3 regions of the Glutamicibacter sp. NPDC087661 genome follow, and region 1 is predicted to be linked to each of the others. Evidence: riboswitches for the same ligand, from Rfam matches in the RefSeq annotation. Region 1 holds a riboswitch; each other region holds the start of a gene.

Region 1 (4,158 bases):
CGCAGATCGTGCAAGCCACTGGCGGGCTGTGCATGAGCTCGGGGGAGGAGCTTCCCTTCGAGACGGTGGCTCGCGGTTTGTATTCGCCGCATGAGTTGTACTCGGGGATCCGGACGCAGACCTACGAGCATGTGCCTGATGCGAAGATCTACGCGTACTCCCAGCAGCATGCAGCGGTGAATTCCGATAGCGATAGCAATGCGCTGGCAAGAACCCTGCATGATCACCACATTGGCCAGGCGCTGGTCTCGGCGGTGTACGAGGGCACGTTCAAGGAAACCCCGATTATCGGGGTGATGGGCGGGCATGCGATGAGCCGGGGCACTGCGCAGTATGCGCAAGCTTTGGAGCTTGGGCGCATGATTACCCGGGCCGGCTACGCGGTCGCCACCGGTGGAGGCCCCGGCGCAATGGAAGCCGCCAATGCCGGTGCGTGGCTGGCCGATTACGGACCAGAAGATGTCGCTACGGCATTGCAGATGCTGGCCGAAGCGCCAGATGCGATCCATCAGCGCACCGGCTGGGCGAGAACTGCGTTGATGGTCAAGGAGCGTTTCCCGAGCCAGCGGCAGTCCCTGGGCGTGCCAACCTGGTTCTACGGCCATGAGCCGCCGAATCTGTTTGCCACCCAGATTGCCAAGTTCTTCACCAATTCCATTCGTGAAGCGATTCTGCTGGAGCAGTCCAACGGCGGGCTGGTAGTTCTGCCCGGGGCCGCTGGCACGGTGCAGGAAATCTTCCAGGATGCCTGCGAAAACTACTACGCTACCGGTGCTCGCGTGGTGCCGATGGTGCTGATCGGCAAGGACTATTGGACGAGGGATCTGCCTGCTTGGCCGCTGCTTCAGGCCCTGGCCAAGGACCGTGTCATGGAACAGAAGATTGCTCTGGTGGAAACCGCCGAAGAAGCGATGGAGTTCATCCAGAGCATGCAAACCCTGCGCCGGCGTACCCGGCGGCCGGAGAACAGCTAGAGCACGGCATGGAAAATGCCGGTAGAGCCAAAGCTGTACCGGCATTCGAATCGCAGCAGGCTGCTATCCGATGCTGACGTCGAAGATCAGGCCCAAGCAGTAGGTGATGGCCGCTGCGCCCCAGCCGATGGCTAGCTGGCGCAGGCCGCGCTTGAGCGGGGAGGCACCGGAAAGCAGTCCCACGATCCCTCCGGTGATCATCAGGGCCACGCCTACCAGGACTACCGAGACGAGGATCGCGGTCATGCCGGAGAGCCCAAGGATATAAGGCAGGATCGGCACGACCGCGCCGGAAGCGAAAAGGATGAACGAGGTGGCCGCCGCGCCGGTGGCCGACCCCAGTTCCTGGTGCTCCTTCTCGAGTTCTTCGCCGCGGCCTTCCGGGTTCAACGAGAAGTCGGGGTTGCAATCGCAGGTGAACAGGCCCATGCGTTCTGCGGCCCGGTGCGCTGCATCTTCATCGCTCATTCCGCGGGCCTTGTAGATCAGCACCAGCTCGTTGGCGTCCAGATCGAGGTTCGGGGCGGCGGTCAGCGTGACCTGGGTTGGTCGCGAGGCGGTCAGCAGCTCGCGCTGGGAACGCACCGAGACGTACTCGCCAGCTGCCATGGACAGTGCGCCGGCCAGCAAACCGGCAACACCGGAGAACAGCACGAAGGTCGCTGAAACACCGGTCGCACCGATACCCATGATCAACGCCAGGTTGGAAACCAGCCCGTCGTTGGCGCCGAAGACCGCAGCGCGGAAGTTGCCCGAAAGGCGCGCACGGCCTGCTGTAGCCAGCGCCCGGACGACCTCTTCGTGGACCTGTTCGTCGGCCGCCATCTGCGCGGTGGCGTCCTTGTCGTCGCGGTAGGGCGAACTGCTTTCGGAGCGCTGGGCCATGGCCAGCACGAAGACCGAACCGAAATGCAATGCCAGGAAACGCAGCATGGTGCGTCGCAGCGACGGGCGGACTTCCTTGAAATGCTCGCCGAGCAGGACGCGCCAGTGGGATTCGTGGCGGGCTTCCGCCTCTGCAAGGCCCAGCAGGATTTGCCGTTCTTGACCGGTTTTCTTTTCCGCGAGGGCCCTGTAGATGGAGCCTTCGGCGACTTCATCTGCGAGATACTTGCGCCATCGCTGGATCTGCGCTTTGGTAGGTTCGGTTTCTGGGTGCTGTGGCATCGCGACGATGACTCTCCTGGAACATGGATTTTCCAATGAAACCCGTGGATCGGATCAACCACCCAGTTTAGTCAGGGCTCCTGCACTTGGGAATTTGGCAAGGCTAAAAGCAATTCTCTTGCCCGCGGGATTTCCGGCTACCGGCAGCACCAGCTGCAATTCAGAAGTGGCCGGATCATAGGTCGGCCTGCGGGCGCAACGGGCAATGAGCCGTTCAAGCCTGAGCGGATCTGCAACGTAGCGGGTGCGCCAGCGCCCCTCGGCCTTGAATTGCACTTGGCCGGTCTGGCGGTCGATGACGGGCAGAATCGGATATGCCATGGAGGTCAACTCTCTTGCGAGCTCTTGCCCGTGCACCTGTTGGTGCGCGGACCGCTTCCTCATCCGAACCACCCATGAACTTGGGGTTGGTGCGCGGCCAGTCGGAGCTTGGCGCCGCGTCTCGTGAAGCAACATTTCCGATGGTACCGCCGGCGGCAGGGCGCGGTGAAGTCCGAATGCGTAATATGACTGCGGCTCAGCTGCCCGGGGCAAAGGCATTGGCCAGTTGCTGCAGCTTCTCGCGTTGTTCGGCCCATTGCCCCGCGGTGTAGTCGGGCAGCAGATCCAGTTGCGCGGTCCAGCCAGCACGGCCATCGAGCTGCTCGCGAATAATATCCAGATGCCCTGCATGCCGGGAGGTCTCGGCGAGCGCATGGATGAGCAGGTGATCCAAGGTGGTTTTGCCAGCTGGCCCCCACCACGGTACCTCTACGGGGCAGTCCAGGGGCAGGTCGCTGATGGCTTCATCGGCGAAGGCGATGGCTTTCCGATACAGGCCGATCAGCTGTTGCGCATCCATATCTGCTGGCGGAAGGAAATCCGCGTCGGGATCATGCGGTGCAATGAATTCGCGAACGTAGCGGTCATCGGCTCTGCGCTTGAGGCAGGTGCCGAAATATTCGTATTCATTGATCGCCAAATGGTGCAGCACTCCCAGGATATGGGTGCCCGTGGGGGTGAGCGGAGTGCGTGCCAGGTGTTCGGCGAGGCCTTCTGCCTTGTAGATCGCATTCTCGCGCGCGTCGTTCAGGTACCCGCAGAGCTTGTCCTTGGTGCTGTCCATGGGCAGAGTCTAGTGAGCGCTGCAGTCTCGCGGTAGAGGGCGCGGTGTGTTTACCATTGGTAAACTTGCCCCGCAGGCCTTGAAGCCAAAGTGGTTGCGGTTGTTGCTGCAGAAAACGTCGAGGAGCCAAACGATGAAAACCTTGCCAGTTGAACCAACCGGTGCTGCGATCAATATCGGTGCGAGGCTGCGCGGGGTGCGCCAGACCCAGCGTATGACCATTGACCAGGTCGCCGAGCTATCCGGACTGACCAAGGGTTTCCTCTCGCGTGTGGAGCGCGACCTGACCAGCCCTTCGGTTTCCACTCTTTTGCGGTTGTGCGAAGTGCTGGGCATGGAGGTCGGTACCCTCTTCGAGGTTCCTGAAACGAAACTGGTCCGACTGGAGCAGGCACCCCGTGTTTCCCTGGGCGGTGACGGCATCACGGAGCAGCTGGTCACGCCGCGCAGCGAGAAGCGGGTGCAGATGATTCGCGCCGAGATTGCGCCCAAGGGCACCGGTGAAGCGGAGCTGTATTCGGTGGATTGCGAGCTGGAAGTGCTGCACGTGATCGCTGGAAAATTCATCCTGGTATTGCCTGATCAGCGCGTAGAACTCGAAGCAGGCGATACGATCACCTTCCCCGGGCGTGAACCGCATAGCTGGGAAAACGATTCTGATGAGGTTGCCGTGGTTACCTGGACGCTGATCCTCTCATGACGCCAATCCCTTGCGCTTGCTGCCATGGCACGGCATGCGCAGTGCGGCTGCGCGTTCGTCTGCGGGGAGATGAACCGCGTATTCTAGGAACGATGCGTTGTTCCGGGCGCTCGGGACAATCAGTGATGGGAGAGGCGTGAGGACAGGCGAACCAACCGCTGCGCAAGATCAACTGCGCAGTATCAGCTGGTGGGCTTCGATACTTTTCGGCG
Region 2 (4,158 bases), 100 kb from region 1:
ATGCCAGATCCAGTGCCTGGGTGAGGTCGGCGAGCAGGTCGGCGGGGTCTTCCAGCCCGACCGACAGGCGCAGGGTGGAGGTGTTCAGGCCGGCGTCGGCCAGCTGTTGTGCGGAGAGCCGGCAGTGCGTCATGGTCGCCGGGTGCGAAATCATGGTGCGGGTGTCCCCCACATTGGCGGCCAGCGAGATCAGCGTGAGCCCATCGATTACCGGGGAGACCAGCGACGGGTGGGCCAACTCGATGGCAACCACGCAGCCGGTGCCCTTGGGCGTGAGTTGTTGGGCCAGCTCGTGGCTCGGATGGGTGGGCAGCGACGGGTGGTGGATGGCCACAATGCCCGGGTGGGAGGCCAGAGTATCGATCAGCGTGGTGACGCTGCGTTGCACATGGGCGGCGCGCACCGGCAGGGTTTCGATTCCGGCGAGGATCCCCTGGGCGCTGGCCGGAGCCAGGGTCGGGCCCAGATCGTGTAGGAATTTGGAGCGGACCAGCATCGCGTAGGCAGCCGATCCGTGGCGTTCAAGCAGCGAGGTGTTGTTCAGCCGCACGCGCGGGGCGGCAATTTGCGGCCAGCGGACGGCATCGGTGAAGTCGAAGTTCCCCGAGTCGACCACGATCCCGCCGAGTACCGAGCCGTGTCCGGCCAGGCCCTTGGTGGCTGAGTGCACCACGATGTCGGCACCCAAATCCAGCGGGCGAATATTCAGTGGCGTGGCCAGGGTGTTGTCCACGACCACCGGGATGTTGTGTTCGTGGGCGATGGCCGCGATGGCGGGCAGGTCGGCCACGGTGCACAGCGGGTTGGAGACGGACTCTAGGAAGAAGGCCCGGGTGTCTTCCTCGATGGCCCCGGCCCAGGCGGCCGGATCGGCCTGGTCGACAAAGCTGATGCGGATGCCGAAGTCGGCGAAGGTGTCGGTGAACAGATCCACGGTGCCGCCGTAGAGCGAGGAGGAAGCCACGATGTGCTTGGGTCCCTGGGTCAGGGCCAGCAGGGACAAGGCAACCGCAGACTGTCCGGTGGCGGTGGCTACCGCTTGGGCTCCGCCTTCCAGTGCTGCCACGCGCTGTTCGAGAATCGAGACGGTGGGGTTGCCGGTGCGTGAGTAGGTGAAGCCGGCCTGGCGCAGTGCGAACTTTTCGATCGCTTCGGCGTGGGACTGGAATTGGTAGGCTGCGGAATTGTGCAGTGGCGGCAACATCGGGCGGAAGTCTCCGCTCGGGCGATATCCGGCGTGGACCGCGTCGGTTCCTTGGCTCATAGCTCCTCCTCGTTGTCTGCGAGGGAGTGCACCGATTGGCATCGTGCGGCGGCACGAAGCTACGCAAAAACGCGTTCGGAACTGCTCCATCGTTCCTGGCGGTAGCACCTTTCGGTTTCCCGATGGTTGCTGCGGCGTCTTCGAGCCAGATCTCTCGGCCGCTCTTGATGGGTTGTTCTTCCATGGTTGGCTATCCGCCGCAAACGGTGCAAGCGATATCCGGCGCCCGGCTTCATACAAGGCCGCTACGCTTCATATGTCGTCGCCTTGTCATGACGACGCGGTGGTTGGCACCACTTTGTGACGCGCAGAATTGAGAAAAACCGCATGGTTTAGCGGTTTCTCCTGAATTTTGTGACGATGCGCCGGTGCTCCATGACCGGCGGTTACGCTGCTGGCGGCTCAGCCGAGCACTTCTACCCCGAAGCTGGCGACCACCGTTCGCACTTCTTGCAGGTAGCGCTGGGCCTGGTCGGTGAGCGGGATGGCGGCGTGGTCAATCCAGCCGATCTCGATGCGCTCCTCGATGGCCAGCGGGATGGCCACGATGGAGGGATCCAGCTCGTCGCTGATGATGCCGGTGGAGATCGTGTACCCGCCCAAGCCGATCATGAGGTTGAAGATGGTGGCGCGGTCGGAGACCTGGATTTCGCGTTGGCTGGAGCGCGTGGAGAGCACCTCCTCGGCGAAGTAGAAGGAATTATTCGCGCCCTGGTCGAAGGTCAGCCGGGGCAGGTCTTCGAGGTCTTCGAGCGTGACCTGGTCCCGGGTGGCCAGCGGGTTGCTGCGCGAGATGAAGATGTGCGGATCGGCCAGGAACAGCGGGTGGAAGACCAGCCGGGATTCGCGCAGCAGCTTGTCGATGACCTTCCGGTTGAAGTCGTTGCGGTAGAGGATCCCGATGTCGCTGCGTAGCGTGCGCACGTCCTCGATGATTTCTTCGGTGCGGGTCTCGCGCAGCGAAAACTGGTACTCCTCGGCCCCGCTGGCCTGGACCATCCGGACAAAGGCATCCACCGCAAAGGAGTAGTGCTGGGTCGAGACGCCCAGCAGCCGCCGCGCGGCGGGGCGCCCGAGGTAGCGGTGCTCAAGAAGCTCCACCTGCTCGAGCACCTGCCGGGCGTAGCCGAGGAATTCTGCGCCTTCGGCGGTGAGCGTCACTCCCCTGGCCGAGCGCATCAGCAAGGTGCGCCCGACCCGTGATTCAAGCTCCTTCATCGCCGCCGACATGCTGGGCTGTGCGACGTAAATCAGGTCGGCTGCGGCGGAGATGGATCCCTCGGAGGCCACCGCCACGAAATAGCGCAGCTGCTGCAGTGTCAAGCCATTTGTTCCCTGAACCATAGATCGAGTCTATATGAATCCATAGTTATATCGAGTTACCTGATATCAAGAATCACCCTGCATGATTGACGCAACGACTTCCCCTCGGCCTGCCCAGGCCTCCCAAATACAGATTGGCCATCATGGCAGACGCATTAAATTTCAGCATTAGCACCACAAGATTCGACGAGAATTATTCCCCTTCGACAAATTCGCGCACCACGACAAACTTCGCTAATTTGGCACGCGGAGAGCGCCGTGAAGAGAACCTGCGCAATGCCCTGACGATGATCAACCGCCGGTTCAATTCCTTGGCTCACTGGGATAATCCCCAAGGCGACCGCTATTCTCTTGAATTGGAAATCATTTCCGCAAATGTTCATTTTTCTGCCGATAATACCGATCAGGAATTTCCACTTTTAGAAGTGCTTGAAACCACGATCGTGGATAAACTCATGGGTACTCGGTCCCATGGCATGGTCGGCAATAATTTTTCTTCTTATGTCCGCGATTACGACTTCAGCGTGGTGCTTCCAGCTTCGTGTAATGACAGCGGAGCCCCGGTGCTTCCGGAGGATTTTGGCGATCTCCATGGGCAGCTCTTCCAGCATTTCTTGAACTCACAGGCGTACCGTGAGCGTTTTGCCCAGTTGCCGGTGGTCTGCATCAGCGTCTCGACTTCCAAGACCTACTTCCGCACCGGCAACAGCCATCCAGTGCTCGGCTTGGAATACCAGCAAGATGAAAATTCATTGACCGACGCGTACTTCGGAAAAATGGGCTTGAGCGTGCGATACTTCATGCCGCCGGGTGCTGTCGCACCGCTGGCCTTCTACTTCCGTGGCGACCTGCTCAACGACTACACGAACCTGCAGCTGATCAGCCTGATCAGCACCATGGAGACGTTTCAGAAGATCTACCGTCCGGAAATCTACAACGCCAATTCGGCGGCTCCAGCTGTGTACCACCCGAGCCTTGGCGCCGAGGATTTCTCCCCCACCCGCGTCTTCTATGACCGCGAAGAGCGAACCCAACTGGGCAAGATCCAAGGCAAGTTCACCGAAGAGCATTTCATCACCCCGAATCGCCAACTGCTCGATCAGTGGTCCGCTTCCTGCCCGTCACCAGTCGCCTAAGATCCAGAAAGATTCCCCCATGACTTCTCCGCTTATCCCCACGTCAATTGTTGGCAGCCTGCCCAAGCCCTCATGGCTCGCCGAGCCTGAAAAACTTTGGTCCCCTTGGAAGCTTGAGGGCGCGCAATTGCGCGAAGGCCAGCAGGACGCCATGCGCGCAGCGGTCCTCGAGCAGGCCCAGCGCGGCATCGACATCATTTCCGACGGCGAGCAGTCCCGCCAGCACTTCGTCACCACGTTCATCGAGCACCTGAGCGGTGTCGACTTCGAGAAGCGCGAGACCGTGCGCATCCGTAACCGCTATGACGCCAGTGTCCCCACCGTCGTCGGTGCCGTTGAACGTGAAAATCCCGTCTTTGTCCAGGACGCAAAGTTCCTGCGTTCCTGCACCGACAAGCAGATCAAGTGGACCCTGCCAGGCCCGATGACCATGGT
Region 3 (4,158 bases), on a different contig from region 1:
GTTGTCAGCCTGGGTGCGGCCGTGGCGCCGGCGACCGGCAATGGCCTGTCAGCTACCGCTCCGCTGGCCTCGGCAACGGGCGCATCCGAAGCCGTTTTGAACACCGGCATCCAGCTGCTGGCACCGGCTGAAGCCGCTGCCGGCAACTACAGCTCGACTCTGACGATCACCGCCATCCAGAAGTAGAGTTCCAGCTTCACCGGCGGCACGCACAGCGTTCCCCGTGGTGCGTGCCGCCACCATTTCTGCCGACCACATTCCCGAGGAAAAGATGTTCCAGCAATACGCCACCCGCAAGAACTTGCGACACCGTGCAACGATCAGTGTGCTCGCGGTAGCCATCGCCACTGCCCTTACGGCGCCGGCTGCTCATGGCGATGACTTGTCGTGGGGCACCAACCCGGGCGGCACAGAAACCCGGTCGAGTTTCGCCTACGATCTCGAGCCCGGGGAACAGGCCCGGGATTCCTTCGAGATCACCAACTACGGGACCGAAGAAATTTCACTGGCCGTCTATCCCGCAGACGGTGCGACCACCAGCAACGGGTCGCTGGAACTCTCCGAGCGAACCGACCTGGCTACTACCGTGGGCGCGTGGATCGAGGTAGACCAAGCTGAAGTAGCCTTGGGACCGGGGGAGAAAACCTCGGTCGAATTCACTGTCGAAATTCCAACGGACGCCGCGCCGGGGGACTATCTGGGTGGCATGGTTTCGTCCTATATCGATACCTCGGCTGGAACCGTGGTGGTCGACCGCCGACTGGCCACGCAGCTGGCTGTCCGAGTCGGTGGCGAGGGAGCAGTCAAGCTGAACGTGTCGGCAGCCAGCGCCCAGGCGCCCATCGCGTGGAACCCGTTCGAACCGGTTGATGCCATCGTGGGCGCAACCGTGGCCAACGAAGGGAATCTGCGGGCCCGGGGCAGCTACACGATCACTGCATCTGGCCCCTTCGGCTGGGGATCCACATCGTCCGAATACCAGCTCGATGAACTGCTACCCGGGTCCATTGTGGCAATCGAACAGCAGCTGCCGGGACTCTGGCCGCTGCTATGGCAGCAGGTCGAAGTTAGAGTGAACGCCGAAGACATCGACTCATTGCCGGCCGGGTTCAGCACAGCTTCGACAACTTTCTGGTCCATCCCAGCCGGATGGATCCTGCTTCTGGTCGCAGTTATTGCGGCATCAATTCTCTTGGGAGTCCGGCGGTCCCGGCGTTGGGAAGCCGACGACGAGCTGGAAGAACCTGTTGCGGTGGAAAGCAACTAGTCCGACTAATGCTGAACGGGTTCGTCGTCGCTCCCAAATCATATGTGCGCAGTCCGTGGCCATTGGCCGCGGACTTAGCAATTTAAAGCTCGGCAATCGATCGCAAGGACGGCATCCAAGTCAATGTTTTGCCGTAATTGCAGTCGTAAATAGTCACAAGATGCTATATGACGTGGAAAATGACGCGAATCAAGGACACGGAAACACGTCACGGGGTTTCATGACGTTTTGCTGACTTCACGCTTGGTCACAAATTATTCCGTGCTCGACACTGAAGTTGTTCAAGATATTGAACGCCACCCATCCAGAGCGACCGAGAGACCTGGCTCGTTGACGTCGCAGCAACCACCCGAATCGCGGGACGGTGCTACCGCCAGGACCGATGGAGCAGTGGCTGCCACCGGGCCACGCCAAGCCGCGAGCCGGCGCAACTTCGGCCCCGGGCAGTGCCTCACGGTGCAACAGCCAAGGAGAATTATGGAGCGCATCGCCCAGGAGCATGCAGCATGATCGAGATCAAGGACCTGCATAAGCACTACGACACCGCGCAGGGGCGCATCGAGGTGCTCAAGGGGATCGACCTGTCGGTGCCCGAAGGCTCGATCACGGCCGTGGTCGGCCCTTCCGGGGCCGGGAAATCGACCTTGTCCCACTGCATCTCGCTGCTGGAGAAGCCCAGCAGCGGGCAGATCCTCGTCGACGGCAAGGACCTCGGCGCGCTGTCGGGCAAGGCCCTGCGCTCCGAACGCCGCGCCATCGGCACGATCTTCCAGAACTCGGCCCTGCTGAGCCGGCTGAGCGTCGCCGAGAACGTGGCCCTTCCGCTGCGGAACCTCGGGGTGGTTCACCATGAAATGCAGCAACGGGTGGCCCAGCTGCTGGACCGGGTAGGGCTGCTGGAAAAAGCGAACGCCTATCCCGGGCAACTTTCCGGCGGGCAACGGCAGCGCGTCGGCATCGCCCGGGCCCTGGCCCTGCGCCCGCGGCTGCTGCTCTCCGACGAAGCCACCTCGGGCCTGGACCCCGAATCCACCCACCAGGTGCTGGGGCTGCTGGATTCGTTGCGCAGCGACCTGGGACTGTCCATCATCCTGATCACCCATGAGATGGATGTGGTGCGGCATGTGGCTGACGAGGTCGCCCAGCTCGCCGGTGGACGCATTGCCGAGCACGGAGCCCTGCATGAGCTGGTGGCATCCCCGGGTTCGGAGACCGGGGCGAAGCTGCTGCCGCTGCGGGCCGAGGACCTGCCGGCAGGCTTCGACTACGCAGTGACGGTGGCCTACCGCAAAGACCGGGTCGATCCCGGCTGGATCTCGCGTCTGGGCATCGAACACGGGATCGCGGTGGCCCTGTTGGGCGGCGCCGTCGAGGCGCACCATGAGGGGACCTTGGGCCGCGTGCGCTTGGGCGTGCGGGGCGCAGCCCCTGAGTACCTGATCCGGTTGCTGGACGGGTGGGGCCTGCAAACCGACCCAAGCAGCCTTGCCCGCAACAACCACGAACTGGTGGAGGCCAACGCATGAGAATCCCCTTTGAAAGCGCAGCGGTGGGCACCGACACTCCGTGGCAGCAATTGCCCGAGTTGATGCTGCCGGCCTACGGCCAGACGTGGGCCATGGTCGGAATCGTCATGGCCCTGGTCATCAGCCTCGGAGGACTGATGGGCATCGCGCTGTACAACACCGATCGGCAGGGGCTCTTCCCTCGGGCGCGCCTGCATGCGGTGCTCAGCTGGATCGCCAACATGGGACGCTCCTTGCCGTTCTTGGTGCTGATGGCAGCGATCATCCCCTTCACCAAATGGGTCACCGGCACCACCATCGGCATTGCGGCGGCCGCCGTGCCCATGACCATTGCCGGCATCCCGTTCTTCGCCCGGCTGGTGCAGAACGCGCTGAACGACCTGCCCAGGCACAACCTGGCCGTAGGGCTGGTGACCGGCGGTTCGACCGCGCAAATCATCGGCACCACCCAGATCCGCGAGGCGCTGCCGGCCCTGGCCTCGGCTATCACGCTGAACACCATCTCGATGATCGAGTACTCGGCCATCGCCGGAACCATCGGGGCCGGCGGCATCGGCTATCTCGCTGTGACCTACGGCTACCAGCGCTTCGACATGAACGTCATGCTGGCGACCATCGTGGTGCTGATCCTGACCGTGCAAATTGTCCAATTCCTCGGCGACCGCATCGCCCGCGCCCTGGCGCGTCCCTGAATACCATCGACGAACGAACGAGCGAGACCATGACTACACCGCACGCCGGGCACGACCACGGCTTCACGCTGCGCAAGAACCGCAATGCCCTTCCCTGGACCATCGCCGCCCTCGCGGCCGTGGCCGCCCTCATCCTCGGTGTGCTGCTGGGCCAGCAGCGCTCCGCCCCTGCCGCTGCTTCGGCCGCCGGAAGCCAGACGAAGTTCACCGTGCACTTCGAACCGGCCATGGCCGGCGAGGAGAAGATCCTGGATTTCGTGGCGCAGGAGATCGCCCCGGACTACGGCATCGAAATCGAGAAGGTCGGGCTTCAGGATCCGATCCAGGCCAACCAGGCGGTGGCCAGCGGCCAATTCGATGCCACGATTTTCGAGCACCAGTGGTACATGGAGCAGTCCGCGGAGGCCGCCGGGGTTGAGCTGGAACCCACGGTGGAGCTCTTCCAGTGGGGTTTCGGGCTCTATTCGAACCATTACGACTCGGTCGAGGACATCCCGCGTGGCGCCTCGCTGCTGCTGCCCAATGATGTGGCCAACCAGGGCCAGGCGCTGTGGCTGCTGCAACGCGAGGGCCTGCTCGGCCTGGACCCTGACATCGAACCGCGCACCGCGAAGATCTCCGATGTCATCGATAACCCCCGGGGCTTCGAGCTGAAGGAAGCCGACCTGCTGGC

Evidence for each region. Region 1 has a riboswitch for S-adenosylmethionine ahead of ACIOTN_RS16200 (hypothetical protein). Riboswitches for the same ligand answer to the same signal wherever they lie in the genome.
Region 2: it holds a riboswitch for S-adenosylmethionine, as region 1 does, so the genes downstream of both, ACIOTN_RS15775 (O-acetylhomoserine aminocarboxypropyltransferase/cysteine synthase family protein) here and ACIOTN_RS16200 (hypothetical protein) in region 1, are expected to answer to the same signal.
Region 3: it holds a riboswitch for S-adenosylmethionine, as region 1 does, so the genes downstream of both, ACIOTN_RS09830 (methionine ABC transporter ATP-binding protein) here and ACIOTN_RS16200 (hypothetical protein) in region 1, are expected to answer to the same signal.

Annotation. Positions count from the first base shown of each region.
Region 1 covers NZ_JBIUWE010000006.1:225,124-229,281, reverse strand. The annotation lists gene ACIOTN_RS16210 (LOG family protein) at 1-974, shown strand, start outside; gene ACIOTN_RS16205 (VIT1/CCC1 transporter family protein) at 1,038-2,141, opposite strand; gene ACIOTN_RS16200 (hypothetical protein) at 2,196-2,462, opposite strand; SAM riboswitch class IV at 2,478-2,591, opposite strand; gene ACIOTN_RS16195 (DinB family protein) at 2,659-3,246, opposite strand; gene ACIOTN_RS16190 (helix-turn-helix domain-containing protein) at 3,380-3,946, shown strand; gene ACIOTN_RS16185 (hypothetical protein) at 4,083-4,158, shown strand, end outside.
Region 2 covers NZ_JBIUWE010000006.1:125,382-129,539, forward strand. The annotation lists gene ACIOTN_RS15775 (O-acetylhomoserine aminocarboxypropyltransferase/cysteine synthase family protein) at 1-1,264, opposite strand, end outside; SAM riboswitch class I at 1,348-1,438, opposite strand; gene ACIOTN_RS15780 (LysR family transcriptional regulator) at 1,667-2,608, opposite strand; gene ACIOTN_RS15785 (DUF1852 domain-containing protein) at 2,731-3,723, shown strand; gene ACIOTN_RS15790 (methionine synthase) at 3,743-4,158, shown strand, end outside.
Region 3 covers NZ_JBIUWE010000003.1:114,174-118,331, forward strand. The annotation lists gene ACIOTN_RS09820 (hypothetical protein) at 1-186, shown strand, start outside; gene ACIOTN_RS09825 (WxL protein peptidoglycan domain-containing protein) at 224-1,267, shown strand; SAM riboswitch class I at 1,565-1,655, shown strand; gene ACIOTN_RS09830 (methionine ABC transporter ATP-binding protein) at 1,774-2,793, shown strand; gene ACIOTN_RS09835 (methionine ABC transporter permease) at 2,790-3,485, shown strand; gene ACIOTN_RS09840 (MetQ/NlpA family ABC transporter substrate-binding protein) at 3,515-4,158, shown strand, end outside.